DNA from 2 places in the Arthrobacter sp. CMU6 genome. Region 1 is predicted to be linked to the other one. Evidence: riboswitches for the same ligand, from Rfam matches in the RefSeq annotation. Region 1 holds a riboswitch; the other holds the start of a gene.
The links. A riboswitch is a leader RNA that binds a small molecule or an ion and turns the genes downstream of it on or off. The one in region 1 is predicted to bind S-adenosylmethionine.
Positions count from the first base shown of each region.

Region 2: it holds a riboswitch for S-adenosylmethionine, as region 1 does, so the genes downstream of both, metX (homoserine O-acetyltransferase MetX) here and AC5RWD_RS05860 (DUF1737 domain-containing protein) in region 1, are expected to answer to the same signal.

Region 1 covers NZ_JBNHFL010000006.1:40,685-63,194, reverse strand. Annotated here, with positions in the region: gene pabB (aminodeoxychorismate synthase component I) at 1-432, shown strand, start outside; gene cls (cardiolipin synthase) at 520-1,992, opposite strand; gene AC5RWD_RS05885 (aminodeoxychorismate lyase) at 2,089-3,021, shown strand; gene AC5RWD_RS05880 (EAL domain-containing protein) at 3,171-4,268, shown strand; gene AC5RWD_RS05875 (PLP-dependent cysteine synthase family protein) at 4,270-5,319, opposite strand; gene AC5RWD_RS05870 (aromatic amino acid ammonia-lyase) at 5,316-6,944, opposite strand; gene AC5RWD_RS05865 (NtaA/DmoA family FMN-dependent monooxygenase) at 6,979-8,274, opposite strand; SAM riboswitch class IV at 8,482-8,596, shown strand; gene AC5RWD_RS05860 (DUF1737 domain-containing protein) at 8,610-8,918, shown strand; gene AC5RWD_RS05855 (rhodanese-like domain-containing protein) at 8,915-9,334, shown strand; gene AC5RWD_RS05850 (O-succinylhomoserine sulfhydrylase) at 9,336-10,544, shown strand; gene AC5RWD_RS05845 (YegP family protein) at 10,863-11,237, shown strand; gene AC5RWD_RS05840 (DUF1905 domain-containing protein) at 11,276-11,575, opposite strand; gene AC5RWD_RS05835 (AMP-binding protein) at 11,650-14,193, shown strand; gene AC5RWD_RS05830 (aspartate/glutamate racemase family protein) at 14,181-14,834, opposite strand; gene AC5RWD_RS05825 (glutamate--cysteine ligase 2) at 15,044-16,279, opposite strand; gene AC5RWD_RS05820 (UDP-N-acetylglucosamine 1-carboxyvinyltransferase) at 16,432-17,955, opposite strand; gene AC5RWD_RS05815 (glycoside hydrolase family 25 domain-containing protein) at 18,196-19,188, shown strand; gene AC5RWD_RS05810 (GNAT family N-acetyltransferase) at 19,221-19,715, shown strand; gene AC5RWD_RS05805 (energy-coupling factor transporter transmembrane component T family protein) at 19,712-20,515, opposite strand; gene AC5RWD_RS05800 (ABC transporter ATP-binding protein) at 20,512-22,104, opposite strand; gene AC5RWD_RS05795 (ECF transporter S component) at 22,104-22,510, opposite strand, start outside.
Region 2 covers NZ_JBNHFL010000007.1:169,115-177,759, forward strand. Annotated here, with positions in the region: gene AC5RWD_RS07080 (bifunctional o-acetylhomoserine/o-acetylserine sulfhydrylase) at 1-1,240, shown strand, start outside; SAM riboswitch class IV at 1,347-1,462, shown strand; gene metX (homoserine O-acetyltransferase MetX) at 1,475-2,689, shown strand; gene AC5RWD_RS07090 (MFS transporter) at 2,947-4,329, shown strand; gene AC5RWD_RS07095 (alcohol dehydrogenase catalytic domain-containing protein) at 4,443-5,579, shown strand; gene AC5RWD_RS07100 (LysR family transcriptional regulator) at 5,633-6,565, opposite strand; gene mmsB (3-hydroxyisobutyrate dehydrogenase) at 6,621-7,580, shown strand; gene AC5RWD_RS07110 (CoA-acylating methylmalonate-semialdehyde dehydrogenase) at 7,629-8,645, shown strand, end outside.

The DNA.
Region 1 (22,510 bases):
GGATCAGTGACCGTCAGCCGGCTGTGCGAGATCGAAAGCTATGCCACGGTGCACCAGCTGGTGAGCACCATCGACGCTGTTCTCCTGCCCGGGTCGCCGCGGGCCGAGGCCGTGGCTGCCTGTTTCCCGGCCGGCTCGATGACCGGGGCGCCGAAGATCAGCACCATGGCCATCCTGGACCGGCTGGAGGATGGTCCGCGCGGTGTCTATTCCGGGGCGATCGGGTACTTCTCGCTGAACGGCGCCACGGATCTGGCCGTGGCGATCCGCACCCTGGTGGTGCAGGAGGACGCTCCGGGCGGAAAGGTAAGGCTCAGCCTCGGCGTCGGGGGGGCCATCACTGCCGATTCCGTGCCCCAGGACGAGTACGAGGAAATCCGCACCAAGGCCTACGGTGTGCTCTCCACCCTGGGGTCCGCCTTCCCCGATTGAGTTTTTGTCCAGATATCGCGAGCTAAAGGGCCTCCGAGCCGCGACAAATGGACAAAACTCCAGGGGTGGCGGGCTGCCGGCGCGCTTCTATTGGACCGTGGCGGTGAGGCGGGCCACGTTGTCCACGTACCTTGCCGCGAGGGGCCGGCGCATCCAGTCCTCGAGCTTCAGCTCATGGGAGATGTCGCGGTAGGTGTCCTCCACCGCGCGCATGCTGTTGACGATGTCCGCGCCCAGCAGCATCACCGAAACCTCCAGGTTCAGGGAGAAGGACCTCATGTCCATGTTGCTGGAGCCCAGGACTGCCACTTCGTCGTCGATGGTGAAGTGTTTGGCGTGGAGCACGAACGGCGCCTTGTAGAGGTAGATCCGGACGCCGGCCCGCAGCAGGGCCTCGTAGTAGGACTGCTGGGCGTGGTGGACCAGGAACTGGTCGCCCTTCTCGGAGACGAACAGTTCCACGTCCACGCCGCGCTGCGCTGCGGTGGTGATGGCGTAGAGCAGGGAGTCATCGGGCACGAAGTAGGGGCTGCAGACGGATATCCGGTGCTGCGCCGAGTAGATCAACGTGTTGAAGAGCCGGAGGTTGTTCTCCGTGGTGAAGCCGGGGCCGCTGGGCACCACCTGGGCGGTGACGCTGCCCGCCGCCGGCCCGGCGGGCAGCTGCAGCTGGTCCTCCAGTGACTCGTCCGTTTCGCTGAGCCAGTCGGTGGCAAAGACGACATTGAGGGTGGGAACTATCGGCCCCCGCAGGCACGCCATCAGCTCGATCCATTCTCGGCCGGCCTTGCGGTGCTTGGGGTTGTTGTAGGAGGGCTCGATCAGGTTCTGCGATCCCGTGAACGCGACGACGCCGTCGATCACCATGATCTTGCGGTGGTTGCGCAGGTCCGGCCGGCGCCACTGGCCGTGGATGGGCAGCAGCGGCAGCATCCGCCGCCACTGGATGCGGCTGGCCTTGAGCCGTTTCAGGAGCTTGTTGTACCCCTTCACGCGCAGCGTTCCGATGTGGTCGAACAGCACGCGGACCTGGACGCCGCGGTCCGCCGCCTCCTCGAGGGCCGTGAGGAGGTCGTCAGTGACGTGGTCCGTGCTCATGATGTAGAACTCGGCGTTGACGAAGTGCTTGGCCTTGCGGACTGCCTCGGTCATGGCGCGGATGGAGTCAGGGTAGCCGGGAAGCAGCTCCACATGGTTGCCGTCCACCAGGGGAATCGACCCGAGCCGGCGGTTGAGTTCGGCCGCGGAGAGGACCCATTCGGGGCCGGAATACTCGCTGGCGACGTCGGAAAGCGCCGCGCTGCCAGCCCGGACCCGCTCGTTGACCAGCTGCTGCTGCTCGGTGCGGCGGCGCGAGAGCCTGAAGTTGCCGAAGAGCAGGAAGAGGATCAGTCCCAGGGCAGGCACGAAGAAGATGCCCAGCAGCCAGGCCATGGCCGTGGTGGGCCGCCGGTTGCCCGGGATGATGCCCACGGCCAGCACCCTGATGACCAGGTCCACTCCGCTGAGCAGCAGGATCAGCCAGGCCGGCAGTGTTTCCGCAAGCGGAAATGGCCACAACACAGATGAAACCCCCGTTATTTCTTACCCTCGCAGCCATTCCGTATGGAGCGGTGAGGCCAGCCTATAGGGCACCGGCCGCACTAAGCTTGAGGCATGACCTCTCGTACCTCCCACACAGTGCTGGTGTTCCTGGATCCGGACTATGAGAACGGCCGGCTTGCCGACCCCGAAAAGCCGCAGCTGATGGCCACCGATCTGGGCGCCACCCGCGGTGACGGGGTGTTCGAGTCCATGCTCGCCGTCGCCGGCCACACGCGGAAGATCCAGGCACACCTGGACCGGCTGGACCGGTCGGCGCAGGCACTGGACCTGGAGATTCCGGGCCAGGACCACTGGCGCCGTGCGGTCGGGACGGGGGTCGCGGCGTTCCGCTCCGACAATCCCGCTTCCTCCCCGGAGCTGGACGAGGCTGTGGTGAAGCTCATCGTCACCCGCGGCGTCGAGGGCGCCTCCGCCCCCACCTGCTGGGTGCAGGTGTCCCCGGTGGCAGCCGCCGGCCGGCGCCAGCGCGAGACCGGCATCGACGTCATCCTCCTTGACCGCGGGTACGACAGCGATGCAGCCGAGCGTGCCCCGTGGCTGCTGCTCGGCGCCAAGACCCTGTCCTACGCGGTGAACATGGCCGCGCTGCGCCATGCCCACAAACAGGGGGCGGATGATGTCATCTTCACATCCTCGGACGGGCGCGTGCTGGAGGGCCCCACGTCCACCGTGCTGCTGGCGAACGTGGAGAAGAACGACGACGGCACAACAGTTAAGCGACTCGTCACGCCGCAGCTGGACAGCGGCATTCTCCCCGGAACCTCACAGGGCGCCCTGTTCGCCGCGGCCAAGGCCGCCGGCTGGGAACTGGGCTACGGCCCGCTGAAGCCCCAGGACCTCGCGGATGCCGACGCCGTCTGGCTGATTTCCAGCATCCGCCTCCTGGCCCCGGTCAATCACATTGACGGGCGCGAAATCGGCACGCCGGCCCTCCGTAAGCAGCTGACCGCCGAGCTGAACGAACTGTTTGCCGGCATCGAGTAACGAAATAGCACCGTTCAAAAAAATGCGGGACAAGCCGGTGCCCCGCGTTGTAGTCTTCTTCCACGGCCAACTGCCCGTACCCGCAGGGGTACTGACACGCGGTCTGGTTCCGGGCTCAGCCGGAATGAGTACGCATAAAGGAATAGCCGATGTCTTGGGACGAGAACTCCCTTCCCGCATTGACGGACTCACTACCCACGGGCCTGGGGGCCAAGGCAGCGCAGCCGGCGGACATGGGGGAGATGACTGTGCGCTGGCAAGCCCACCAGATCATCACTGAACTGCTGGCCGAATCAGATCCGGCCAGCGCGTGGACCCGCGCCCAGCTGCGCGCCCTGCTCGAAGCCCACCCGGCTAATCCCGAACACGTGCTGCTCGAGCACCTCACCGCCACCACCGAGCTGGCCAACGCCGAAAACGGCGCCGTCCCGGTGGGCGAGCCATCCCAGGCCGTGGCAGCGCCTGAGCCTGTACCCTTCACGCGGCGCAGCAGGAACCGGATTGAAGCCATCCTTGCCGACAGGATGCTGATGACCGCATTCCAGCCGATCCGCCGGCTTCCGGAAGGGCACGTGATCGGCGTCGAGGCCCTGACCCGCTTCGTCAGCGACGACGGTGCCAGCGCGGACCACTGGTTCAACGAGGCAGAGTCCGTGGGGCTGGGCACCGACCTTGAGCTCGCGGCACTGCACCGGGCCCTTTCTGCGGCGCAGGCGGTGCCCGATCACATGTTCATCGCCCTGAACCTGACGCCCGCCACATGCGCGGACCCCAGGATCCCGGGACTGCTGGAACATTCCCAGCTGGCTATGGAACGGATCGTCATCGACCTCAATGGCGCGGTCCCCCTCGAGCAGTACCCAACCCTGACGGCCGCCCTCGCCCCGCTGCGGCGCCGCGGATTGCGGATCGCCGTGAACGGCGCCGAGGTCGGCTTCACGTCCATGGACCAGGTCCTGGAACTTCACCCGGACATCATCAAGCTGGACCGGAGTTTTATTGCGGGCATTGAGGACTCCCCGGGCCAGCGCCTGAGGGCCGCGGCCATGGCCGAACTGGCCCGGTACATTGACGCCGTGGTCGGAGCCCAGGGCGTGGAGACGCCGGAGGAGCTCGAGGCCGTGACCGAACTTGGCATGGCCGCTGCGCAGGGCTACCTGCTGGGCAGGCCCTCCGTCCACCCGCTGGACTGGAATGCCTGGATCCGTTCCGAAAGCGAGACGGCCACCAGCGGCCCGGCCTCCTGACCTAGTCCTCCGCAAGATCCGTGGCCAGGCGGATGTGGTTGTCAGCCAGCCACACAGGATTGAAGGCCTTGCTCTGGTAGTTGCTGCCCGTGTCCGGTGCGATCGCCACCACCACTGACCCGGGCGGCGCCGCCCTGGCCACCCGGAGTGCTGCCGCCACCGTCAGGCCCGACGACGGCCCCAGGGACAGGCCTTCGTCGTTGAGCAGCCGGTGCAGCGTGGTGTACACCTCGTCGTTTGGAATCCGCAGGAACCGGTCCAGCAGGCCGCGGTCGAAGACCTTCGGCCAGTCGGGTTTGGGCCAGGAGTTGCCCACGCCGTCCACCAGGATCTGGCCGGGGTGCCCGCCGCTGTAGACCGAGCCGTAGGGGTCCGCGCCGATCACCTCCACGTGCCCCCCGGACTTCTCCTTGAGGTACCGTCCGTTCCCGCTGATGGTGCCGCCGGTGCCCACGCCTGCGACGAAGTGCGTCACCCGGCCCGCCGTCTGCTCCCAGATCTCCGGCGCCGTCCCCTCATAGTGCGCCCGCGGGTTGGCAGGATTGTCGAACTGCAGCGGACGCCAGGCACCGGGGATTTCGGCCGTGATCCGGGCCGCCACCGCCCGCGCGTTCTCCGGCGAATCCGAGGGCGCGCTCCAGTCGGTGAACACCACCCGTGCCCCGTACCGGTTGAGGGCCTCCAGCTTCTCCGAGGAAATGGAGTCACCCGTGACCACCACCACCGGGTGGCCGGTCAGCGCCCCGATCAGGGCGAGCCCGATTCCGGTGTTCCCGGAGGTGCTTTCCACGATGGTCCCGCCGGGCTGCAGCTCTCCGCTGCGCTCGGCCGCCCGGACCATGCTCAACGCGGTCCGGTCCTTGATGGAACCGCCGGGGTTCTCCGATTCGAGTTTGACGAAGACGGTGCTTCCCAGCCCGCGGCTCAGCACGTCCAGCGGCACTAGCGGAGTGTTGCCCACCCGTGCCAGCACCTCGTCGGCGTCCACGGCCGGGTCCAGTATGGGTACCACGTGCCTTGGCTGGCTGCCGCTTCCTGTCACAGTGGTCATGATTCTCCTCCCCCATCATCCGGGCTGGAGCCATTCGGCCCACCCGCGTCCGGTATCCGTAATTCGGGCAGCCCTGCCAGCAGCTCCCCCAGTGCAGCGCGCGCGCTGTCAACCAGCACCGCCGCCGGCAGCTGCCCGGCCAGCAGCTCCGACAGCCGCGCCACTACGGCGCCGGTGGCTGCTCCCAGCCGCCGGGTCTCCGCTTCCCGCAGATCCGTGTCCTGTGCCTCCGCCAACAGGTAGGAGGCCGTCAGCGCCTCGATGGTGAGGAGATTGGCCGCGGCCTCCACCGAGCGCTCCAGCTGCTGGAGGGCCAGCGGGGCAAGCGTGGAGTGGTCCTCGACGTCCGCGGACAGGGTGGGGGCGCCGAGGGTGGCTGGCGCCGCCAGGAACTTCAGCTCCGCCAGCAATCCCGCGGCCGAGTACCACAGCAGTCCCGGCAGGTCTTCGGACGCCAGCGGGGTGCCGGCCCGGGCCGCCTCGAGGTTGAGCTGCCGGATCAGGCGCTGCGGCGGATAGAGCTTGGCGATCCGCCGCTCGCTGCTGATTCCCACATGTGCGAGCCCCAGCCGCAGCGCCTCGAAGGCCAGGGCCAGCTGCATGGGCTGGAAGTTTCCGCCGGACACCATCCGGCCGGAGGCTATGTCCGTGAGGGGGTTATCGCCCCTGCCGTTGAGCTCCACCTCGAGCGCCCCGGCCAAGGCCGTCACTTGGCTCCGGAACGCACCATGGGTCTGCGGTGCGGCGCGGAAGGACAGGGCATCCTGGACAGATACCTGGCGCCGCGGATCCTCCAGCCAGCCGCCGCGCACCAGGCGCCGGACGTTGGCCGCCGAGACGCGCTGGCCGTCCACCGCCTTGGCAGACTGCACAGCCGGCGAGAACGGGCTGAGGTTCCCTCCGCCGTCGTACCTGGCAGTGGCCTCAAGTGACAGCGCCAGCGCGGTGTCCGCCAGATCGGCGAGCCACCGGAGGCGGCGGAGCTCCAGCGCCCCGGCGCCGATCGAATAGGAGTTGGCGCTGACCAGCGCCAGGGCCTCGCCCGGCGCCAGGACCAGCGGTTCCAGCCCGGCGGCGGTGAGCGCTTCCGCGCCGTCCTGCAGGCCGCCGTCGGGAGTCAGCGCCTGTCCCTCACCGATGGCGACGGCGGCAACGGCCGCCAGCTGGGTGAGGTCCGACGAGCCGACGGACCCGTCGCGCGGAACGGCCGGCACCACGTCCCTGTTGAGCAGCTCGGCGTAGAACCGGGCAGTCTCCGGACGCACGCCCGAGCCTCCGCGGGTGAACCCGATGAGCCTTGCCAGGATGAGGGCGCGCACTTCATCGCGGTCCAGCAGCGCGCCGACGCCGCTGTGGTGGTAGCGCACCACCTGCAGCTGGAAGTCAAGGATGGATTCCTGCTCCACGGCCGTGTCACGGCCGGAGCCGAGCAGGGTGTTCAGGCCGTAGACGCGGTGGCCGGAATCGATGGCCGCCTGCACCACCTCACGGGAGAGGCCCACGAGCTCGAGGGCTTCGGCGCTGAGGACCACCTCGACTCCGGGATCGGCGGCCGCTGCCGCCACGTCGTCGGCACGGATGTGGGCCGTGCCGATCAGGAAGGTGCCGTGCCGGAGGCCCGGCATCGGCCCGTCGTGCTCCCTGGCTCCTGTCATGGCGCTAAAAGTCCAGCAGGTTCCGGCGGAATCCGCCGTCGCCGTAGCTCGTCCGCAGCAGTCCCCGGCTCCGAAGCACCGGCGCCAGCCTGTCCAGCACGCCGTGGATGGTGGCCGGATCCACGAAGCCGGAGAAGAGGAACCCGTCGCCGCCCACTGCCGCCCCGGTTTCCTCGAGGTAGTCGGCGATTTCCTCCGCGGTGCCGATGATGCTGTCGCCGGCGCCGCCGCTGCGGGCCTGCAGGATTTGCCGCAGGGTGGAGCCCGGCGGCGCGGCCTTGGAGAAGTGCTCCAGCGTGCCCTGGTTGCTGTTGGTGCTGAGCTCCGGGAGTGGCTCGTCAAGGTCGAACTGCTTGAAGTCGATCACGGACAGATAGGAGATGGAGTTGAGCTGGCTGTCGATGTCCCGCTGCGTGAGCTCCCGGCGGGCAGCCCGCAGCTCCTCGGCTTCGGCCCGGGAACCGGTCACCGTGGGTTTGAGGACGAACAGGACCTTGACGTCGTCGGGGTTCCGGCCGGCCCCGGCAGCCTCGGCGCGGATGGAGTCCCGATACGCCTTCATGCCGTCCACGCCACGGGCAAGGGCTATGGCAACATCCGCGTTCGCACCGGCGAAGGCCTTGCCCCGCGGCGATGCCCCCGCCTGCACCAGCACCGGTTCCTCCGGCAGCGGCGCCGTGTTCAGCGGTCCCCGGACCTTGAAGAACTCCCCGTCGTGGTGGATCGGCCGGACCTTGGTGTGGTCAGCGAAGATGCCTGCCTGCGTGTCCTCAAGGATGGCGTCCGGTTCCCAGCTGCGCCAGAGCTTGCGCACAACGTCCACGAACTCCTCGGCCTTCTCGTAGCGGAGGTCGTGCTCGATCTGCTGGTCCAGCCCGTAGTTCTGCGCGGCGAGGTCGCTGCCCGAGGTCACCACGTTCCAGCCCAGCTGCCCGTTGGAGAAGTGCTGCAGCGTGGCCAGCAGCCGGGCGGCGGTGAACGGCGGATAGAAGGAGGCGCTGATGGTGGGAACAATACCGAGGTGCTCCGTGGCGGAGAGCAGGTACGGCACCAGGGCCAGCGGATCGTGCTTCGGCGCAAAGGACGCCTGCGCCAGCGAGACCTCCGCGCTGCCGCCATAGGTGTCGGGGACGGTGAGCGAATCCTCGATGATGAACAGGTCCAGCCCGGCCCGTTCGAACTCCCGGACCGCATGCTGGTAGGGGGCGGGCTTCTTCCAGTCATAACCGATTCCGTAGCCGGGCGTCCCCCAGCCCTGAACCCCGAAGCCATGGCCCACAAACCATCCAAAGTGCAGCATGGGAGTCACTGTATTCGCGGGCGAATCATTCACTGCAGCCTGGTTTCATCCGGCGTTACGGCGGGTCATCTCCCGTCATTATCCTCCCGGCCACCGGCTTTGTAACCGCAGCGCGTCGATTGCCCTGACCGGCAGTGTCCGGATGCGTTACGGAAGATGACGGCGGCGGCGGTGCGCACCGCCGCCGTCAGTGTTACGTTTTTGGGGAGTAATGAGTACCGGCATTAAGCCCTGACTGGCCGGTCGGCAACCCTCCTTCCACGGCGGGGTGCCTCAGGTGAATACTCGGCATATCGACCACTTCGAGCTGCAAGCGTGAGAAAAGGAGATCCGTCATGTCAGACGCCCCCACCGTTGCAACACTGCCGTCCCAGCAGGATAAACCTGAGGAAAAGCTGTCCTACCGCCTGGTCACGGGTCCGGACGACCGCGCATTCTGTGAGCGCATCTCGGCCGCCCTGGCCGAGGGATACGTCCTGCACGGCAGCCCTGCCGCAACCTTCAACGGCACCACTGTCATCGTGGCCCAGGCCCTCATCCTGCCTGCCGCCATCGCGTCCGCAGATGCTGCCGTCGCCACCGCCGTGGACCGGCTGGACTCCGACGACGACCTTAGCGAAGAAGCCTACGAGGGCCACGCATGAGCTACGCCGGAGACCTCACCCCGCAGGACGCGTGGGCCAGGCTCGAGCAGGGTGCCGTTCTGGTGGACGTGCGGACCGAGGGTGAATGGGCGCACATCGGCATCCCGGAAACCGCGTCCGCGAACGATCAGCGGAATGATCCGCTGTTCATCCAGTGGACCTTTCCCGGCGGCATTCCCAACCCCGACTTCATCGAGCAGCTGAAGCAGCAGGCGCCTGAGGACACCCGGGTGGAGCTGCTGTTCCTGTGCCGCTCCGGCCAGCGCTCCATCGCCGCGGCCATCGCCGCCACCCAGGCCGGTTTCACCGCCTACAACGTCCTCGAAGGCTTCGAGGGCGAACCCGACCGCTACGGTGAGCGCACCGTGAACGGCTGGAAGAACCGCGGCCTGCCGACGAACCTGGGAAAGAACTAAGTTGACCTTTAATCACGACGCCGCCGGCTGGAGCCCGGACACCCAGGCCGTCCGCGGCGGGCTTGACCGCACCAATTTCCAAGAGACCACCGAGCCTGTCTTCCTGAACTCCGGCTTTGTTTACGAGTCCGCCGCTGCCGCCGAACGCGCCTTCACCGGCGAGGATGAGCGCTTCGTCTACTCGCGCTACGGCAACCCGTCCGTGGCCACCTTCCAGGAACGGCTCCGGCTGCTGGAAGGCACGGAGGCATGCTTTGCGACGGCGTCCGGCATGTCCGCTGTGTTCACCGCCCTTGGCGCGCTGCTCGCGGCCGGGGACCGCGTGGTCGCCAGCCGTTCCCTGTTCGGCTCCTGCTTCGTGATCCTTAACGAAATCCTGCCGCGCTGGGGTGTGGAGACCGTGTTCGTGGACGGTCCGGACCTCGAGCAGTGGCGTGTGGCCCTCTCGGTGCCCACCACGGCCGTCTTCTTCGAATCCCCGTCCAACCCCATGCAGGAAATCGTGGACATCGCAGCGGTCAGCGAGCTCGCCCACGCCGCCGGCGCCAAGGTGGTGGCGGACAACGTCTTCGCCACCCCGCTGCTGCAGCGCTGCGGAGACCTGGGCGCCGACGTGGTGGTCTACTCCGGCACCAAGCACATCGACGGCCAGGGCCGGGTGATGGGCGGCGCCATCCTGGGCACCAAGGAATTCATCGACGGGCCGGTCAAGCAGCTCATGCGCCACACCGGCCCGGCGCTTTCCTCGTTCAACGCCTGGGTGCTCACCAAGGGCCTGGAGACCATGGCGCTCCGCGTGAACCACTCCTCCGCCACGGCGCTGCGCCTGGCCGAATGGCTGGAGACCCAGCCCGCCGTCAACTGGGTCAAGTACCCGCTGCTCAAATCGCACCCACAGTTCGAACTGGCGGCCAAGCAGATGAAGGCCGGCGGCACCGTCCTGACGCTGGAGCTTGCGACGACGGCAGGCCAGTCGGGCAAGGAAGCCGCCTTTGCGCTGCTGGACGCCCTGAAAATCATTGACATCTCCAACAACCTGGGCGACGCCAAATCCCTGATCACCCACCCCGCCACCACAACGCACCGGGCCATGGGGCCCGAAGGACGCGCCGCGATCGGACTGAGCGACGGGGTGGTGCGGCTGTCCGTGGGCCTGGAAGATGCGGATGACCTCATCGCGGACCTGGAGCAGGCTCTCAAGCAGATCTGAGTTTTTGCGGCCCTTCGTCGTCCGGCTATTACTTCCCATGGCGGGCTTTGAACGTGGGTTGTGCTGCGCGTCCGTTCGTTTCGGCTGTCCTTGAGAACGAGGCTGCGGCGCGGTTTAGTGGGTGGGCAGGCAGGGTTTACCCAGGGTTTACACGGATGGTCTTGTGAGGCTCCGTGCGCACTGGGCAGACTCGAATAACACCGATGAACCGATGAAACCCCTGTTGGTTCAGCACCACCCAAGGACAGACGCAGCGATGCGTTCGGGGCTGCGGCCGCGAAGACGCTGCGCGCAGCCTCCCTGACCGGAAGGACCGCCATGGCCGGAGTATTTGAAGTTTTTGTTGATGCAGAGTCCCAGTTCCGGTTCCGGCTGAAGGCCCCCAATGGAATCGTCCTCGCAATCTCCGCACCGTTCGAGGACAAGCGTGCGGCCGCGGCCGCAATCGCCGACGTACGCGAATGCGCCGGGACGGGGCTCATCACTGATCTCTCCCCGGCTGGACCCCAGGTCACGGCCCAGCCCGCGGAGCACCCGCGTGCGAAGCCGCAGGTACCTGCCCAGACGCCTTTGTCAGCACGGGCAGACCACCGAAGGCAGGGCTTCGGCACCAAGCGCACGGCGTCGGATGCCACCGGAACGCCGCTGCGCAGGCCAGCAGCGGCGCCTGCCCGCTGGACCGGGGCGGCCTAGCCGCCGTCGCCACATGGTGCCTTTGGGCTGACTGGCTCCTAGTTGCCGACGATCAGCCGGACCTCGACGTCGTCCCCCGCGGTTATGTGGGCCGCCATCCGCACGGCCTTCTTGACCGGCAGCAGGTACGAGCCGCTGCCGGCGTCCGGAAAGACCGAGGTCTGCCACTGATGGCCGGCGATGTGTGCCGTCACCTTCACCGAGCCGAACCCCTTGCGGTGACCCGCGGACTCCTCGTGGATCTCCTCCGAAATGTCCACCGGCAACGTAATGAAGTGCCAGGCGGCTTCGCCCGGGTAGAGCCACAGCTGCGCACGAAAGGCATAGGTCTCAGCCACGGACTGAGTATGGCACGCGTAACAGGAAGCCGGACGGTTTTACTTAGGTAAGCCTTAACTAATATCATCTTCCGGTGACCACGCAGCTTGATTTCGCGCGGGTGCCCTTCGCCGCCGATCTCGCAGGCCACGGGGACAGGCCCGCAATCCTCACCGACAATTTCACTCTCACCTACCGGGAACTCGCCGACAGGGTTGATGCCCTCGCGCTCCGGCTGGGCACCCAGCGCCGCCTGGTGGCATTGGCTGCGGCGAACGACGTCGAATCCCTGGTGGCCTACCTTGCCGCACTCGTCGGCGGCCACCCGCTGATCCTGCTTCCGGAGGACAAGCCGGCGGCGCTAGAGTCCCTGGTGGCCGCGTACGATCCAGACGTCGTGCTGCGTTCCGCCGACGGGCAGACGGTGCTCGAGGAACGCAGGGCGGGCACCCGGCATGAACTCCATCCGGACTTGGCGCTTCTGCTCAGCACATCCGGGTCCACCGGCTCGCCCAAGCTGGTGCGCCTGTCCGCCACCAATCTGCAGGCCAATGCGGAATCGATTGCCGAGTACCTGAACATCGGCCCGGCCGACCGCGCCGCAACCACGCTGCCGATGTCCTACTGCTACGGGCTGTCCGTGATCAACAGCCACCTGCTCCGGGGCGCGGGCCTGGTGCTCACCGACCTGTCCGTTGTTGACCCGTGCTTCTGGGAGCTTTTCCGCGCTGGCGGGGCAACGTCCTTCGCCGCGGTGCCATACACCTTCGAACTGCTCGAACGCGTGGGCTTTGCCGGGATGGACCTCCCCGGCCTGCGCTATGTGACCCAGGCCGGCGGCCGGCTCGCCCCCGAACGTGTGCAGAGCTACGCGGAACTCGGCCGGCGGAAGGGCTGGGAACTGTTCGTCATGTACGGCCAGACGGAGGCCACCGCCCGGATGGCCTACCTTCCGCCCGGGCTGGCCGCCGAGCACCCCGGTGCCATTGGCATCCCGGTGCCGGGCGGTGCCTTCCGCATTGACCCCGTTCCCGGCCTCGAGCACGGCGAACTCGTCTACACCGGACCCAATGTCATGCTCGGCTACGCGGAGACTGCGGAGGATCTCGGCGCCGGCCGCACGGTCCACGAACTCCGTACCGGAGATCTGGCCAGGAAGCACCCCGCCGGTGTCTTCGAGGTGGTGGGGCGGCGCAGCAGGTTCGTCAAGATCGTCGGCCTCCGGGTGGACCTCGGCCAGGTGGAGCGCATCCTGGCCGACCTCGGCGTTGAAGCGGCGAGCGCGGGCACCGACGAGGGCCTCGTCGTCGCGGTCGAGGGCAGCCACGACACGCAGCTGCTGGCCAAGGTCCTCGCGCAGGGCATCGGGCTACCGCGTGCGGCCCTGGAGCTGCACGCCGTCGAGCGTCTCCCCCGCCTGGGCACCGGCAAGGTGGACTACCCGGCCGTCCTTGCACTGTCACAGACTGCCATGCCACAACCGGAGCCGGCCGACTCCGGACCAGACAATGTGCACCGGATCTTCCGCGACACGCTCGAGCGCACGGACATCGGCGACGGCGACACGTTCGTCTCCCTCGGCGGCGATTCGCTGTCCTATGTGGCCACGTCCGTCCGGCTGGAGCAGCTGTTGGGGCATCTCCCCCCGGACTGGCATGTGACGCCGGTCCGCGACCTGGAGCAGCCCGCGGGGAGAAAACCTGCTAGGAAGATGCGCCGGTTCGTTGCCCCGCTCGAAACCAGCATCGTGCTCAGGGCCGTGGCCATCGTGCTCATCGTCAGCACCCACGTGGGGCTGATGAAATGGCCGGGAATGGCCCACGTACTTATGGCGGTCGCCGGGTACAACTTCGCCCGGTTCCAGCTCAGCGGGGAACGGCTTCCCCGGTTCCGGCGCCAACTCACCAGCCTGTCACGGGTGGCGGTGCCCAGTGTGGCCTTCATCGGGGTGGCCTACCTGATCACCGACCGGTACACGGTCGCCAACGTCCTGCTCCTCAACTCCGTGGTCGGTCCCGAAGCCGTGACCACGCAGTGGCATTTCTGGTTCATCGAAGTCCTGGTGTACATCCTCCTGGGCATGACCGCCCTGCTGGCCATACCCTGGGCGGACCGCGCGGAGCGTCGGTTCCCGCTGCTCTTTCCGCTAGCCCTCACTGGCCTCGCGCTGCTCTCGCGCTATGACATCGTTGATCCCGGCATCCCCCACCCGTCGCCGACCCTGTGGCTGTTTGCCCTGGGGTGGGCCATTGCCAGGACCCGGACATGGGTTCAGCGGGGTGCATTATCCGTCCTCGCGGTCCTCACGGTCCCCGGATGCTTCTTCGGGGATACACAGCGTGAGCTGACCCTTGTTGCCGGAATCCTGCTGCTCACCTGGCTGCCCACCGTCCCGGTGCCCAAGGGGCTGCAGCGGCTGGCGGTCCTGCTGGCCAGCGCTTCCCTCTACGCGTACCTCGTGCACTGGCTGGTCTACCCGCTGCTGGATACAATCAGCCCGGTGCTTGCCGTGGCAGCGTCCCTGGCAGCCGGGGTGGCTTACTGGGCACTGTGCACGCGGGTCATGGGCGTCTTTGGCCGGGGCGGCTGGCCTTCGCTCCGGGACAGAATCAAGCGGCGGACGGCTCACACCGCCTGAAGCTCGCGGGATGCCACGGCGGAGATGAGCATGGAGCCGGCGGCCATGACGGGGTCAATGACAGGTATCGCGAACCTGCGCCGCAGGACGTCCGCCATGCCAATGCTCGTCAGGCCAGTGCTGGCCTCCAGGATGACGTCCGCTCCCGCGTCCACCAGCATGTGGGCGGCTGCGAGCGCGTCGAAGATGCCAGTTGGAAGCAGGAAGCCGTCGGGCGTCTCCGCGCTCTCGGCGCCGTCGATCAGGAGCATCCGGTCGCCCAGGGCATCGGAAATGGGACCCGGCACTGAGTGTTTCAGGCCCAGCACACCCACCCGGCCGCCGAAGGCGAGGGCCGCAGCCGCAGATGCGGAGCCGGCGCCCACCACGGGGATGTCCAGCAGGGCCCGCGCCTCCGGCAAACCGGGATCGGCGGCGCAGCTGATGACCAGCGCGTCGACGTCCGGCGCCATGTCCAGGGCAAGTTCCACCACCTTCGGCACGGCACGCTGCAGCGACTCAGCGTCATAGACTCCGGAAGGCTGGTCCGGAATGCACCGCGTCGTGACATCGAACCCGAAGGTCTCGCGCAGCAGCCTTCCGTGCGAGTTGAGCAGACGCCGGTCTGTGGTGGTCATAGCCCTGATGAGTCCAACGCGCATGGTCCGTTCCTTCCGCGGGCAGTTCTTGTGGTTCCACACTAGCCAGCCGACATTTCAGGCGGTTTACCGGAAAATGACCATCGGAAACATCCCTGCTCCACCAGCGCGAACGGACAGATAAGGCCAAAAAACGCGCGCGTGGAGGGGCCCCATGTGTCCGCTCGCGCTCCCGTTCTTTCGCGCGGGTTCGCGGTCGGAGGGTGTTCGGGTCAGAGCTGGCGGACGCGCAGCAGTTCCGGAGCGGGTTCACCGTCGGGATCCGTGTCCGCGGCGGTCCCCTTCAGCGTGGCCCGCACGGCGTGCGCGACGACGGCACCCAGCCCGCCGTCGTCGGGCTCGGCTTTGTCCAGCACCACCTGCCGGACGTTGCGCTGTTCAGCCGCGCCGGTGCCGCGCGCGAAGATCTCCTCGATGCCGGCCCGGGCCAGGTCCAGCTCGCCGTTCTCGGCCAGCACCGGTTCCAGATAGTCCACCAGCGAGCGCACCACGTCCTCGGCGGGCACCGGCCGGAAGCTGCCGAAGTCCAGCAGTTCACCGCGCAGGCCAAAGTTGCTGGCCTGCCATGAGGCCATCCGCAGCAGCACTGTTGGCACGGGCGCCGGATCCACACCCTCACGCCATTCCCGGCACGCAGATTCCACGAGCGCACGGACCAGGACGGCAATGAGCGCTGCGTCCTCGGCACGGAGGCAGACGTCCGCCACCCGCACCTCCACGGTGGGGTGGTTCCGGGAAAGCCGAGCGTCGAAGTAGATCATGCCCTCGTCCAGCACCACGCCGCTGTCCAGCAGCCGGGTCACGAGCCGGCGGTAGGAGGACAGGCTGCCGTAAATGGCGGACGGGCCCGACGACGGCCAGCGGTTCCATGCCTGCGTCCGGTAGCTCTCGAACCCGGTCTCCACGCCGTTCCAGAACGGCGAGTTGGCGCTGAGCGCGATCAGGACGGCCAGCTTGTCCCGGATACGGTCCAACACGGCCACGCCTTCGTCCGGGGATTCGATATAGGTGTGGACGTGGAAGCCGCAGGTGAGCTGTTCCTGGGCGGTCAGGCCGAACCGTTCCAGCATTTTGGCGTAGCGCGGGTCCGGCGTGGTGTGGCTGGAGAGGGCCATCGGTGACGTGGCCAGGGCAGCAATCCGGGCGCCGTGGCCCTGGGCGGCCTCGTTGGCCAGTGCCCTGCCGGCGTGGATCTGCCGCAGCAGTTCCGCATGGTCCAGGCACGGACGGGTCTGCGTCTCGATCTGCTCAAGCTTGAGTTCGGCACTCAAGCCCATTTCGTCGTCGTCGCACTTGGGTTCGGCTATTTTCTTCACCAGCCGGGGCTTGCCCGGGGCGTCGTCGGCGGCGAGTTTGCGGCCCGCCAACAGGGCATCGGCGAGCGCCAGCGGTTCCCCGCTGTCCGGATCAACGATCAGGAGCTCTTCCTCCACGCCAAAAGTCCGCATGCCTACATTGTGCGCCAGACCCGCGAAAACGTCCCCGACATGACGAAGCGCGAACGGGCACTTATGGCCCTTAACCGGCAGGTCAAGGGGTGCTTAAGTGTCCGTTCGCGCTTCCCTGGGGGTGCTTAAGTGTCCGTTCGCGCCCGTGTGGGTCAGTCCTGGAAGTACTCGATTTTGGCACCGATGGTGTTGAGCCGCTCGGCGAGGTCCTCGTAACCGCGCTCAATGACATAGATGTTGCGCAGCTCGGACACACCTCTGGCCGCCAGCATGGCCAGCAGCAGGCAGGCGGCGGGACGCAGCGCGGGCGGGCAGCCCACCTCCGCGGCACGCCACCGGGTGGGGCCGTTGACGTAGATCCGGTGCGGGTCCAGCAGCTGCACGCGGGCGCCCAGCTTGTTCAGTTCCGTCAGGTAGATGGCGCGGTTCTCGTAGACCCAGTCGTGGATCATGGTCTGGCCCTCGGCGTTGCCGGCGATCACCGCGAAGAACGGCAGGTTGTCGATGTTCAGCCCGGGGAACGGCATGGGGTGGATCTTGTCCTCGGGCGCACGCAGCTCGGAGGGCTTGGTGGTCACGTCCACCAGCCGGGTGCGGCCATTGCGGGCCATGTACTCGCCGGAGACCTCCAGCTGCTGGCCCATCTGCTCCAGCGTGGCCAGCTCGATCTCCATGAATTCGATGGGCACGCGGCGGATGGTCACCTCGGAGTTGGTGACGATCCCGGCAGTGATGAGGCTCATCGCCTCGATGGGGTCTTCCGAGGGGAAGTACTCGATGTCGACGTCGATGATCGGTTTGCCGGTGATCTTCAGCGTGGTGGTTCCGACGCCGTCGATCTCCACGCCCAGCCGCTGCAGGTAGAAGCAGAGATCCTGGACCATGTAGTTGGGGCTGGCGTTGCGGATGACCGTGGTGCCGCAGCGGTGGGCAGCCGCCATGATGGCGTTTTCAGTTACGGTGTCGCCGCGTTCGGTCAGCACGAAGGAACGGTCGAGCTCGTCGGTCGGGGGCGCCTGCACGGCGTAAAAGCCTGAGCTGGCCTCCACGGACAGGCCAAACTGCCGCAGTGCCTGCATGTGCGGTTCCACGGTGCGGATGCCCAGATCGCAGCCGCCGGCGTAGGGCAGCCGGTATTCATCCGTCTCATCAAGCAGCGGGCCCAGCAGCATGATTACGCTGCGGGTCCGGCGTGCGGCCTCGACGTCCATGGACGCCAGGTCAAGGTCCGCGGGACGGCGCAGGCGGAGGTCGTTGCCGTTGAGCCAGGTGCATTCGACGCCGATGCTGCTCAGAACCTCGACGATGCGGTTGACTTCCTCGATCCGGGCCAGCCGCCGCAGCGTCGTGGTGCCGCGGTTGATGAGGCTGGCGCAAAGCAGGGCGACCCCGGCGTTTTTGCTGGTGTTGACGTCAACGGAGCCCGAAAGCGTCCGGCCGCCCTCCACGCGGAGGTGGGTCATCTGGGGTTTTCCGAGCTGGACGATGCTTCGGCCGAAGATCGCCTCCAGCCGCTGGATCATTTTGAGGCTCAGGTTCTGTTTGCCCTGTTCCATGCGGGCCACGGCGCTCTGGCTGGTGCCGAGTTCGGCGGCAAGCTGGCCCTGGGTCCACCCCTTCTGGCCGCGGGCGTCGCGGAGCAGAAGGCCGACGTGTTCAGCGGTCTGTTGAGTCATGAATAAAAATATATCAGATATGAGTTATCAAGTCGCTTTTTCAGCGGCGGAGCTGAGTCAAGCTCCCTTGATATACCCGTTACACGCATAAATATTGAGTAACGGGCCGGAGTCGCGTGACAGGATCCGTGGAGGCGTACGCGCACCTAGTCAAGCGTCCCATGCCCGCCTTGACCACGGAGCATATCCGGGAGCAAGCTAGCGGTACGTGTTGCGGCCACAAGGGAACGGGAGGCCGCCGTGTCCATTTTCAGCTCCGCTGGGCTGTCCAGGAGGCGCCCCGCAGGGCGCCGGGCTTCAGCGCTGCTGTCCTTCATGGTCGCGACCGCAGTGGGTTTTATCCCGGGACCAAGGCTCGACGACGGCGCGCCACCGGCACCCGAACCAGCCGTCACCCAGGCGGCACCGAGGGCCTCCGCCACTCCCAGCGGCGCCGCGCAGGCGCAGCCACCCGCGTCTCGGCCGGCCCCGCAGCCGGCGGACCGGCAGCCCGCGCGGCAGCGGCCAGGGTCCGCTCCGGCCCTGCCTGGCAACGAAGCCCTGCTGGGCAACGACGTCTCCTGGCCGCAGTGCGGCGGCGACCTGCCTGACGACCCTGCGTTCGCGATTGTCGGGGTAAACAACGGGGTGGCGAACACCACGAACCCGTGCCTCCACCAGCAGCTTGACTGGGCGGATGACTCGGCCGGCGGGACGGGCCAGCCCCGCCTGGCGCTCTATGTGAACACAGCCAACCCGGGGCTGCGGGGCTCCTGGTGGCCGACGAACAACGAGTACGGCGGCGAGGCCGTGGCCAACCCGTACGGCACCTGCCAGGGGCAGGAGGACGCGGCATGCGCCTATATGTACGGGTACGCGAAGGCTTTTGACGACGCCTACCTCCGCACCGTCCCCGAGCCTGAGACATACCTCTGGTGGCTGGACGTGGAGACAGGCAACAGCTGGTCGGGCGACAGGAACGCAAACCGGGCGGACCTCGAAGGCATGGCCGACTTCTTCCACAGCATCGGCGCCAGGGTGGGAATCTACTCCTCCGCCCGGCAGTGGGGGCAGATTGTGGGCGACGTGGGATCAGCCAGCAGCCTCTACACTCTGCCAACCTGGCTTGCCGGAGCGCACACCGCCGCCGAGGCGAAGAGCATGTGTTCCGCGGCGCCCCTCACCGCAGGGGGCAAGGTTGTCCTCACCCAGTTCGTGGCCGACGGCTTCGACCACAACCACTCATGCATCTGAGATCCACGGCCGCCAGCGTTAGACTCGGCCGCATGGATCACACCTGCAGCGTCCGCCAGGCGACGGCCGAAGATGCTGAGGCCCTGGCCCGGCTCCACCTGGAATGCTGGCGCGAAACCTACTCACACCTGCTGTCACCGGGCTTTATGGCCAGGCAGGGTGTGGAAGGACGGCTGGCCATGTGGCGGCACCTTCTGGCCGGTCCGCATGCGGCTCGGCAATACGTGGCGGTCGACGGCACCAACCTGGTGGGGTTTGCCGGCTCGCTGTCGCCCGGGGACGGGGTGCGGGAGCAGACCGAGCTCTGGGGCATCTACCTCCTCGCCTCCCACCAAGGCATCGGGCTCGGCCAGGCACTGCTCGATGCCGCAATCGGGAAGGAGCCGGCCGGGCTGTGGGTCGCCGAGGAAAACCCGCGCGCCCAGGCCTTTTACCGGCGCAACGGCTTCGTCTTCACCGGTGACCGGGACACGATCGAAGACTGGGAAGGGCTGGCCGAGGTCCGGATGGCGCGGACCGGGGGTTAGGGGCCCTCCAGCCACACCATGTTCCACGTGCCGGCCCACAGCGCGGCGGCCACGGCGCCGGCTGCAATGAGGACGCCGCCGAGCACTACCCAGATGTCCAGCACACTGTAAGTGGACACCCGCGCCCAGGTCCTGCTGGCCCCACCGAATCCGCGGGCCTCCATGGTCACGGCCAGCCGGGTGGCCCGGCGGATCGCCTGGACCAGGAGGCCGAAGCTTTGCCCCAGGGTGGCGCGCATCCGTTGCCACGGGTTGCCGCGGGATCCGACGCCGCGGGCACGCCGGGCCATGCCGATGGTCTGCCATTCCTCGGCCATCAGCCCGACCAGCCGCATCGCAGCCAGCGTCCCCAGCACAAAACGATGCGGCAGCCGCGCCTTCTGGGCCAGAGCGTCAGCCAGGTCGGTGGGATCGGTGCAGCTCATCAGCAGCACCGCAGGCAGGGCAATGGCCAGGCCCCGCAGCAGAAAACCCAGCCCCAGCTGAAGGGAACCTTCGCTCATGGACCAGAGGCCGACGTCGAGCAGTATCCTTCCGCTGTCGGGCGCCAGGATGGAGGTGCTCCAGCCGCCCACGGCTGCAGCCAGGATCAGCGGCCAGCCGCGCTGCCACAGCAGCGAAAACGTCAGCCCGGCCAGCGGAAAGACCAGCAGCTCGCAGGCGAGCGCCACCGAGGCGGACATCCAGTCGATGGACAGCGCCAGGACCAGGGTGATCAGGAAGACCGCGGCGAACTTGGCCAGCGGATTGGCGCGTGTCAGCACGGCCCGGTTTCCGGCGAGTGTCAGCGCGTCCCTCATGTCGCCGCCTGTTCTGACGTCGGTTCCGCCGACCGAGGCCCGGACCGCCCGCCGGAGCCCAGCCGCAGCTCGGTGCCGCCGAGCACATGGGTGAACTCCTCGTCGTGCGTCACGGACACCACGGCCGTGCCGGCGTCGAGCAGCTCGGAAAGGAATGAGGCAAGCTCCGCCCAGGTGTTGGCGTCCTGGCCGAACGTGGGCTCGTCCAGGACCAGCACCTGCGGGTGGGCGGCCAGGACAGTGGCCACGGACAGCCGGCGTTTCTCCCCGCCGGACAGGGTGTACGGGTTGGCGTCCACGAGATGCGTGAGGCGCAGGCGCTCCAGCAGCTCGTCGACGCGCTCTTCGCCGTGGCCCAGATGGCGCGGTCCGAACTGCAGCTCGTCCAGGACGCGGCCGGTGACGAATTGGTGCTCAGGTTCCTGGAACACTGTGCCGATCCGGGCGATCAGCTGTTCGGCCCGCCACTTGTAGGGGTCGATTCCGGCTCCGCCGCTCAGCTCAACAGTCGCGGAGACCTTGCCGTCCACCGGCGGCAGCAGTCCGGCGAGGGTCAGCGCGAACGTGGACTTGCCGGCGCCGTTGGGGCCGGTGACGGTCAGCGCCTCCCCCGCGCGGACCTGCGCCGTGACGTCCCGCAATACGGGCTCGGGCGGCACGGAGCGGAAGCCGCGGCGCCGGGGCCGTTCCCGCGACACTGCGAGCTTTTCGGCGGCGAGCAGCAGCTGGCCGCTGTCACTGCCGGGGATACCGGCCGCCAGGCGGCGGCGTGTTTCGGGGACGTAGCCCGGGACCCAGACACCAGCGGCGGTAAGCATCCCGCGGGCCTGTTCGAGGACCTCGTCCGGTGTCCCGTCGATAAGCACCGCGCCGTTCACGGCGGATCCCGGCTGCAGGACCACGATGCGGTCCACCAGGTCTTTCCAGGCCGCCACCCGATGCTCCACCACCACCATGGTGGCCCCGGTCTTGTCGAGGCTGCGGCCCACGGCGTCCCGGACCTCCAGGACGCCGGCGGGGTCGAGGTTCGCGGTGGGCTCGTCCAGCAGGATGAGTCCAGGACGCATCGCCAGGATACCGGCGAGCGCCAGGCGCTGCTTCTGGCCGCCGGACAGGGCCGACGTCGGGTGGTCCAGCGGCAGGTGCGAGAGTCCGACGTCGTCCAGTGCCTCGTGCACGCGGCGCCAGATCTCATCGCGCGGCACGGAGAGGTTCTCGGCGCCGAAGGCGACGTCGTCGCCGAGGCGGGAGAGGACCACTTGGGTTTCCGGGTCCTGCTGCATGAGTCCGGCACGGCCCCGCTGCGCGCGTGGGGACGCGCCGTCGATGAGCAGCTCGCCGCTCTCGTCCGCGTCGTCGCTGTCAGCGGAACCGGTGCCTTCGTCGCTGTCCCCCAGCACACCGGCCAGGGCGTGGAGCAGCGTGGACTTGCCGGCCCCGGACGGGCCGAGCAGCAGGACCCGTTCGCCGGGCCGGATGTCCAAATCCAGGGCATGGACGGCGGGTTTGGTGCGGCCGGCGTGGCGCCAGCCCCACCCGCGGGCGTGAACCGCGGCGGGGCGGACGCCGCCGTCGTGGGATGCGGGCATCAGTTGAAGACGGGCTCCGTGGCTGCCTTGCGGGACGCGAAGGAACTCAGCACGCCCGTCTTGGCCAGGCCGCGGGTGGCGATCCAGGACAGGGCACCGGCGATGATCGCGCCGGAAATGGCCGTGAAGATGATGTACGCGAGCTTGTCGCCGGCGGCGTAGGCGATGTTCCAGCCCCACGGCGCAAACGAGTCGTTGAGGCCGCAGAACAGGCCGGCGCCGGCACCCGCAAGCAGCGAAGCCGGGAGGTTGAACTTCCGGTACACCAGCGCGGCGAACACGAGCTCCGCGCCCAGGCCCTGAAGGACACCGGAGATCAGCACCGTGGTGCCGTACTGCGAGCCCATGAGGAGCTCGCCCGTGGCAGCCACCGTTTCGCAGAACAGCGCCGCGCCGGGCTTGCGGA
Region 2 (8,645 bases), on a different contig from region 1:
GTTGCCGATCTACCAGACGACGTCGTTCGTCCTCCCGAGCGCCGAAAGCGCGGCGGACCGCTTCGCGCTCGCCGAGATCGCGCCCATCTACACCCGGATCGGCAACCCGACCCAGGACGCCGTTGAACAGCGGATCGCCAGCCTGGAAGGAGGGCTCGCCGCGCTGCTCCTGAGCTCCGGCCAGGCCGCAGAAACGTACGCCATCCTCAACATCGCCGAGGCCGGCGACCACGTGGTGGCAAGCCCCAGCCTCTATGGCGGCACCTACAACCTGCTTGCCCACACCCTGAAGAAGTTCGGCGTGTCCGTCACGTTCGTGGCCGACCCGGACAACCTTGAGCAGTGGCGCGACGCCGTACAGCCCAACACCAAGCTCTTCTTTGCCGAGGTGGTGTCCAACCCCCGGCAGGACGTCCTGGACATCGAAGGCGTTGCCCGGACCGCGCACGAGGCCGGCGTTCCCCTCATCGTGGACAACACCCTGTCCACGCCGTACCTCATCAGGCCGCTCGAGTGGGGCGCGGACGTCGTGGTGCACTCGGCCACCAAGTACCTGGGCGGGCATGGTGCCGCCATTGCCGGTGTCATCGTGGATTCGGGCAACTTCGACTTCGGCAAGGACCCGGAGCGCTTTCCCGGCTTCAACACGCCGGACCCCACCTACAACGGCCTGGTCTACGCCCGCGACCTCGGCGCGGACGGTGCCCTGGGAGCCAACCTGTCCTACATCCTCAAGGCGCGGGTCCAGCTGCTCCGCGACCTGGGTTCCGCGGTGTCCCCGTTCAATGCCTTCCTCATTGCGCAGGGCCTGGAAACGCTGAGCCTGCGGGTGGAGCGCCACGTGGCCAATGCGGTGGCGGTGGCCGGCTGGCTGGAAGCCCGCAGCGACGTGGAGTCCGTAGCCTACGCCGGGCTGCCGTCCAGCCCCTGGTATGAGCGCGGCCTGAAGTACGGGCCCAAGGGCACCGGCGCGGTGGTGGCCTTTACGGTGGCCGGCGGGGCTGAGGCAGGCAAGCGCTTCGTGGATGCCCTGGAGCTGCACTCCCACGTGGCAAACATCGGTGACGTGCGCTCCCTCGTCATCCACCCGGCGTCGACCACGCACAGCCAGCTGACGCCGGAGCAGCAGAGCGTGGCTGGGGTGGCCCCGGGCCTGGTGCGGCTGTCCGTCGGCCTGGAACACATCGATGACATCCTGGCCGACCTCGACGCCGGATTCCGCGCCGCGAAAGGCGCCTGATTTCCGGTGCCGCGGGTGGAACTCCCGGCCCGGGCGGCGGGCCGGGAGTCACACAGCCGTCACATTCTTCGCGAAGATGTCCGCCTGTTTCGTAAACTGGGCAACAGGTCATGAGTGCCAGCGACAGCCCCGGCTTGCTGGCCGGCAACCCTCCTTCCGCGGTGGGGTGCCCCGGGTGAAGACCTGGCCTGCCGGACAGCTGCCGGCGGGCAAGCGCGTAGAAGAGGTTTACCCATGACGATTTCTGTCAGCAGCACCGACTTTCCGGCCGCCGGGGCTCCGCACGGCACTGCTTTGAACGGCACCGTTCCCGGCGGTACAAATCAGGATGGCGGCCGTACGAGTCAGGATGGCCGCGGTACCACTGAGGATGGCACAGTCCGGTATGTCAACATCGGCAGCCTGGAGCTGGAGGCCGGAGGCTTCCTGCCGGACGTGACGCTGGCCTACGAATCCTGGGGAACGCTCAACTCGGACGGTTCCAACGCGATCCTCGTTCAGCATGCCCTCACCGGCAGCACGCACGTCACACGGGGTGCCGGAAACGAGGAGGGCTGGTGGGAACAGCTCGCAGGGCCCGGTGCGCCGGCGGACACTGACAGGTTCTTTGTCATTTCCATCAACATCCTGGGCGGCTGTTACGGGTCCACGGGACCGTCGTCGACCGCCCCGGACGGCAAACCCTGGGGTTCACGCTTTCCGCTGGTGACGCTCAGGGACTCCACCGTCGCCGAGGCGAGGCTTGCCGACCGGCTTGGCATCACGAGCTGGCACGCCGTGGTGGGCGGATCCATGGGCGGCGCCCGCGCCCTCGAATGGGCCGTGACCTTCCCGGAGCGTGTGCGCCGCTGCGGTGTCATCTCGGTCGGCGCCAGGAGCACGGCTGAACAAATCGCCTTCGCCCAGGCGCAGACCCTTGCCATCCGGCAGGACCGCCATTTCAACGGCGGTGACTATTACGGCGGGCCCGAACCCGCGGAGGGCCTGGCGCTCGCGCGGCGGATCGCGCACATCACCTACCGGTCTGCCTACGAACTGGATTTCCGGTTCGGCAGGAACGCCCAGACCCCTGAAGAGCCGTTGCAGGCCGAAGCCCTGGCGGGCCGCGGCCGGTACCAGGTGGAGAGCTACCTCGACCACCAGGGCAACAAGCTGGTCCGGCGCTTTGACGCCAACAGCTACATCGCCCTCACGGAAGCACTCATGAGCCATGACGTCACCCGGGGACGGGGGACACTCAAGGAAGCCCTGGCGCGGGCCTCCGCAGACTTCTTCGTTGCCGCCGTGGAGACGGACCGGCTGTACTTTCCCGCCCAGTCGCTGGAACTCGCCGAGGCCCTGCCGGGGAATGTGGATGTCCACATGATCGATTCGCCGATCGGCCACGACGGGTTCCTCACGGAGATCGGTCAGCTGAACGCCCAGCTCAGGGCTCACCTCCTCAATTGATGCGCGCCGCCGCTCGGCCGGAACCCGACCGTGGCCGGGGCCACGCCGGTGCCTCCACGGCGGCCGTCTTCCTGCTGTGGCGCGGCGATGCCGGTTCCTCCCTGTGCATTTATGCAGATGTGCCCTGCACTATTTGGCGTTGAGCTTGCGTCTTCGGCAGACCATACTCGTTGAATCCGGCGTTCGTGGTGCGCATCACACCCGTTCGCCACCGACTGGTCCCCGTGGTGTCGAGGAAGACGCCGAAGGAGTTCGCAATGAGTACGGAAAGCTCCGCCGCAAGGCGTACAGAGGAAACCGATATCAAGGCCTCAGGCCTGAAGAAAGTCGTCACGGCGTCCATGGCCGGCACCGTGGTGGAGTGGTATGAGTTCTTCCTGTACGCCTCGGCTGCCACCCTGGTCTTTGGCAAGACATTCTTTCCCAATGCCGGCACGGAGCTGGATGGCATCATCGCCGCCTTCCTCACCTACGCCGTTGGCTTCGTTGCCCGCCCGATCGGCGGCATCGTCTTCGGCCACTTCGGCGACAAGTTCGGCCGCAAGCAGCTGCTGCAGCTGAGCATCATCCTGGTGGGCGTCTCCACCTTCCTGATGGGCTGCCTGCCGACGTTCCAGCAGATCGGCTACTGGGCACCCGCGCTCCTGGTCTTCCTGCGGTTCGCCCAGGGCTTCGCTGTCGGCGGCGAATGGGGCGGCGCGGTCCTCCTCGTGGCAGAGCACAGCCCCAGCAAGTCCCGCGGCTTCTGGGCCAGCTGGCCGCAGTCCGCCGTGCCCATGGGCAACCTGCTCGCCACCGCCGTGCTGTTCATCCTGTCCTCCACCCTGACCCAGGAAGCGTTCCTTGGCTGGGGCTGGCGCGTGGCGTTCTGGCTCTCCGCGGTGATCGTCGTGATCGGCTATTACATCCGCACCAAGGTCAATGACGCCCCGATCTTCCTCGAGGCCCGCAAGGAAGTCGAGGCCGGGCACAAGGGCTACGGCGTTGCCGAGGTCTTCAAGCGCTACCCGCGCGGCGTTTTCACTGCCATGGGCCTGCGCTTTGCCGAGAACATCCTCTACTACCTCGTGGTGACGTTCTCCATCACGTACCTGAAAACGGTGGTCCAGGCCGACACGAGCCGGATCCTGCTGCTGCTCCTGCTCGCCCACGCAGTGCACTTTGCCGCTGTGCCGGTGGTCGGCAAGCTGTCGGACCGCTTCGGCCGCAAGCCCGTCTACATGGCCGGTGCCATCCTGGGAGCCACGTGGGGCTTCTTCGCCTTCCCGATGATGGATACCAAGAATGATGTGATCATCCTGGCGTCCATCATGATCGGCTTGCTGTTCCACGCACTTATGTACGCCGGCCAGCCCGCGATCATGGCGGAAATGTTCCCCACCCGGATGCGCTACTCCGGCGTCTCGCTGGGCTACCAGGTGACCTCCATCGTTGCCGGTTCGCTGGCCCCGATCATCGCCGCGTCGCTCCTGGGCACCTTCAAGTCCTCCGTTCCCGTGGCCATCTACCTGCTGATCGCCTGCGTCATCACCGCCGTCGCGGTGTTCTTCCTGAAGGAAACCCGCGGCATCTCGCTCCACGACGTGGACGCGGCCGACGCCCAGGGCACGGCCGACCTGCTCGCCGCCGGCAAGAAGTAGACCGGCTTTACCCAGGCCCTGACCTCTGGCCATGACGAGCATTCAACAGCTGCCCGGACCCGCCACCCATGCGGGGCCGGGCAGTTGCCCGTTTACCGAGACCAAGGATTTCCATGAAAGCAGCAGTCCTCTACTCCGCCGTCCCCAACCCCGGCACTGCGTCGGAGAAGCCCAGCTACACGGACGCCCGGCCCCTGGTGGTGCAGGAGCTGGACCGGCCGGAGCCGCGCTCCGGCGAGCTGGGTGTTGCCATCACGTACTCCAGCCTGTGCCATTCAGACCTTTCCGTGGTGGACGGTTCGCGCGTCCGGCCCCTGCCCATGGCACTGGGCCATGAGGCGGTGGGGAGGGTCGTGTTAGTGGGTGACGGCGTCTCCGACGTGTCCGTGGGCGACCATGTGGTGCTGGTGTTCGTGCCGAGCTGCGGGGACTGCCGCGCCTGCCGGTCCGGCCGTCCCGCGCTCTGCCACCGGGCGGCCGAGGTCAACGGATCCGGCGACCTGCTCCACGGCGAGGCGGTGCTGCGGACCCCGGCAGGGGAGCGGATCAACCACCACCTGGGCGTCTCGGCTTTCGCCGATTACGCCGTGGTGGCCAGGGAATCGGTGGTGGTGATTGACGACGACGTCCCGGACACCGTCGCGGCGATGTTCGGTTGCGCCGTGCTCACCGGCATGGGCGCTGTGCTCAACACCGCCGCTGTCACGGCCGGCCAGTCGGTGGCCGTGTTCGGCCTCGGGGCCGTTGGCCTTTCCAGCGTCATGGCTGCCTCCCTCGCCGGGGCCGGCAGCGTGATCGCCATCGATCCCAATTCCGGCAAGCACCAGCTCGCCCTCGACTGCGGCGCCACAGCCGTGGGGACGCCCGAGGACGCGGCCAAGCTGATCGCGGAAGCCGCCGGCGACGGGGTCGACGTCGCCGTCGAGGCGGTCGGCTCGGCGGGAGTGATTGCCGCGTGCCTCGGGCATGTGACCCGGGGCGGCGCCGTGGTCTCGGTCGGCCTGCCCCATCCGTCAGCCGAGCTGACGGTTCCCGCGCTGCAGTTCGCCGGAGCCGGCAAACGCCTGCTCGGTTCATACATGGGCGACGCCGTTCCCGGCCGGGACATCCCGCTCTACCTGGGCTATTGGCGGGAGGGCAGGCTGCCCGTGGAGCTGCTGCACACCGACACCAGGCCGCTCGCCGAGATCAACGAGGGGCTGGATGCGCTGGCGTCGGGGCAGGTGGTGCGGCGCCTGTTCAAGGCCTGACGGGGCCGTGGCCTGGCAGTGGTATGACGGGACATAGCCTGGCGGGGGACACGTCAGCCCGCCAGCAGCCCCGCCCGGGCCTTAACTTCCTCCTTGAGTGACGCGATGACCGCCTGCACCGCGGCCGAGCGGAGGGACTCCGGACGCGCCACCGCCCAGATGGGGAGCTGGCGCTCGAAGTCGTCGGCGAGCACGGGAACGAAGTCCGGCTGCCCCGCCACCATGAAGTTCGGCAGCAGCCCGATGCCTGCGCCCTGCCGCACGGCCTCCAGCTGGGCGAACACGCTCGTGGCCTGGAAGCTCGAGGTAGGCATCGGCAGCTGCGAGGACCAGCGGTGCCCCAACTCCGCCACCTGGAGTGCGGACTCAACGTAAGAGACAAAGCCGTGCTGCCCGACGTCGTCGAGCGTTTCCGGCAGTCCGTGCTCCGCGGCGTAGCCGGCACTGGCGTAGAGGCGCAGGTAGTAGTTGCTCAGGAAGATGGTCTGGGCGTTGCTGACGTCCGTCCGGCCCACCACGATTTCCAGGTCCACGCCGGATCTGTTCTGGCTGACCTTCCGCGTGGCGCTGAGCATCTCGATGTTCAGCTGCGGGTTCTGCTGCTGCAGCCGGACCAGCGCAGGCGTGACGAACACGGCTCCGACACCGTCCGTCGTTGCCACGCGCACGAGCCCGGACAGGGCGCTCTGGTCCTGGCTGATAAGGCCGGAGAGCGAGCCGAGGGTGTTCTCAATGGCCTCCGCCGCCTCCACGGCGGCTGTGCCGAGCTGGGTCAGCTCCCAGCCGTGCGGGCTGCGTTCGAGGGTGCGTCCGCCCAGCTGCTTGTCCAGGGCGAGGATCCGGCGGGAGATGGTGGTGTGGGTGGTGCCCAGGGTCTCCGCCACCGCGTTGAACCTGCCCAGGCGTGCCACTGTCAGCAGGATCAGCAGGTCGTCGGGGCTGGGAAGCCGCCTCAGGTCCACGGCAAGCCTTTCATCGGTGTGCATCAGTGCACATACCGTCTGTGATTTTTCCCCTTGATTGCACTCTAGCAGGGTGTGATTGTGGACACAGACCTTCCGGTCCCGGCGGCCGGATCCGAAGCAAAGGAGCTTACGCATGGCTGTTATCGGTTGGATCGGCCTCGGCAACATGGGCGGCAACATGACCGCGAACCTGGTGAAGGCCGGGCACAATGTCCGCGGTTTTGACCTCAACCCCGCGGCGCTCGCCGCGGCCGAGGAAGCCGGCGTCAAGCCGGTGGGAAGCATTGCCGAGGCCGTCGACGGCGCCGACGTAGTGTTCACCATGCTGCCCAAGGGGGAGCACGCCCGCGCGGTCTACCTTGGCAACGACGGCGTCCTTGCCCATGCCGACACACGCACTCTGCTGGTGGACTCCTCCACCATCGATATCGCATCCGCCCAGGAACTGCACGACGCCGCTGCTGCCGCCGGCTTCCGCTTTGTCGACGCCCCGGTCTCCGGCGGCATGAGCGGCGCCAAGGCCGGGACCCTGACCTTCATGGTGGGCGGCGAGGAGGGCGCCGTCGCAGACGCCACCGGCTACATCCGCCCGATGGCAGCCAACATCATCCCCACCGGCGGCGCAACCACCGGGCAGGCAGCGAAAATCTGCAACAACCTGATGCTCTTCATCAACCTCGCCTCCACCGCCGAGGGTGCCGTCCTGGCGGACCGGCTGGGCCTGGACAAGCAGGTCTTCTGGGACATTGCGTCCGTCTCCTCGGGCGACTCCTGGGCGCTGCGGACCTGGTACCCGGTCCCCGGCGTCGTTCCCACCGCGGCTTCGAACAACGGCTTTGCGCCCACCTTCACCACCGAACTGGCCAACAAGGACATCGGCCTGGCCATCAGCGCCGCCGAGGACACCGGCACGCCGCTCGAGATCGGCAAGCACGTCCAGCAGCTGTTCCAGCAGCTCATCGACGCCGGCGAGGCGGGCAAGGACTGCTCGATGATCATCAAGCTCGCCGACGGCTCGCTGGAGTCAGCCAAGTAATCCCCATAGCCACGCACCTGTCAGCAACGCACGAAAAGAGACTTTCCCTTGGAAACCATTCCGCATTTCATCAACGGCAGCCGCGTCAGCGACGCCGAACGTTTCGGCCCTGTTTTCAACCCCGCCACCGGCGAGCAGGAGAAGCAGGTGGCACTCGCCTCCGTGTCCCGGACCGAGGAGGCCATCGCGGCCGCCCGTGCCGCGCTGCCCACGTGGCGGGCCACCAGCCTGGCCAAGCGCACCAACATCTTCTTCCGGGTCCGCGAGATCCTGAACCAGCGCAAGCCCGAGCTCGCGGCCATTCTCACCAGCGAGCACGGGAAGGTCCTCTCCGACGCTGAGGGTGAAATCTCCCGCGGCCTCGAGAACATCGAGTTTGCCACCGGCCTGTCACACATGCTCAAGGGTGAGCGTTCCGAGCAGGTTTCCAGCGGCGTCGACGTCCACTCCGTTCGTCAGCCGGTGGGCGCCGTGGCGTGCATTACCCCGTTCAATTTCCCCGCCATGGTGCCGCTCTGGATGATCGGCAGCGCCCTGGCGTGCGGCAACACCGTGCTGCTGAAGCCCAGCGAGAAGGACCCCTCCGCTGCCATCTTCATCGCCGAGGCCTTTGCCGAAGCTGGACTGCCCGCCGGCGTGCTGAACGTGGTCCAGGGGGACAAGGAAACCGTTGACGTCCTGCTCGAACACCCGGACGTCAAGGCGGTGAGCTTCGTCGGCTCCACGCCCATCGCGCAGTCCATCTACAAGCGGGCAGCCGACCACGGCAAGCGGGTCCAGGCCCTGGGCGGGGCAAAGAACCACATGGTGGTGCTGCCCGACGCCGACCTGGACATGGCTGCTGACGCTGCGGTGTCCGCTGCCTACGGTTCGGCGGGCGAACGCTGCATGGCCGTCAGCGTCCTGGTGGCGGTGGGCAACATCGCCGACGACCTGGTCGAGGCGATTTCCAGCCGCATGGCGGCCCTCAAGATCGGTCCGGGAACCGACCCGTCCTCCCAGATGGGTCCGCTGATCACCGCGGAGCACCGGGACCGCGTGGCCTCCTATGTTGCGGGAGCGGAA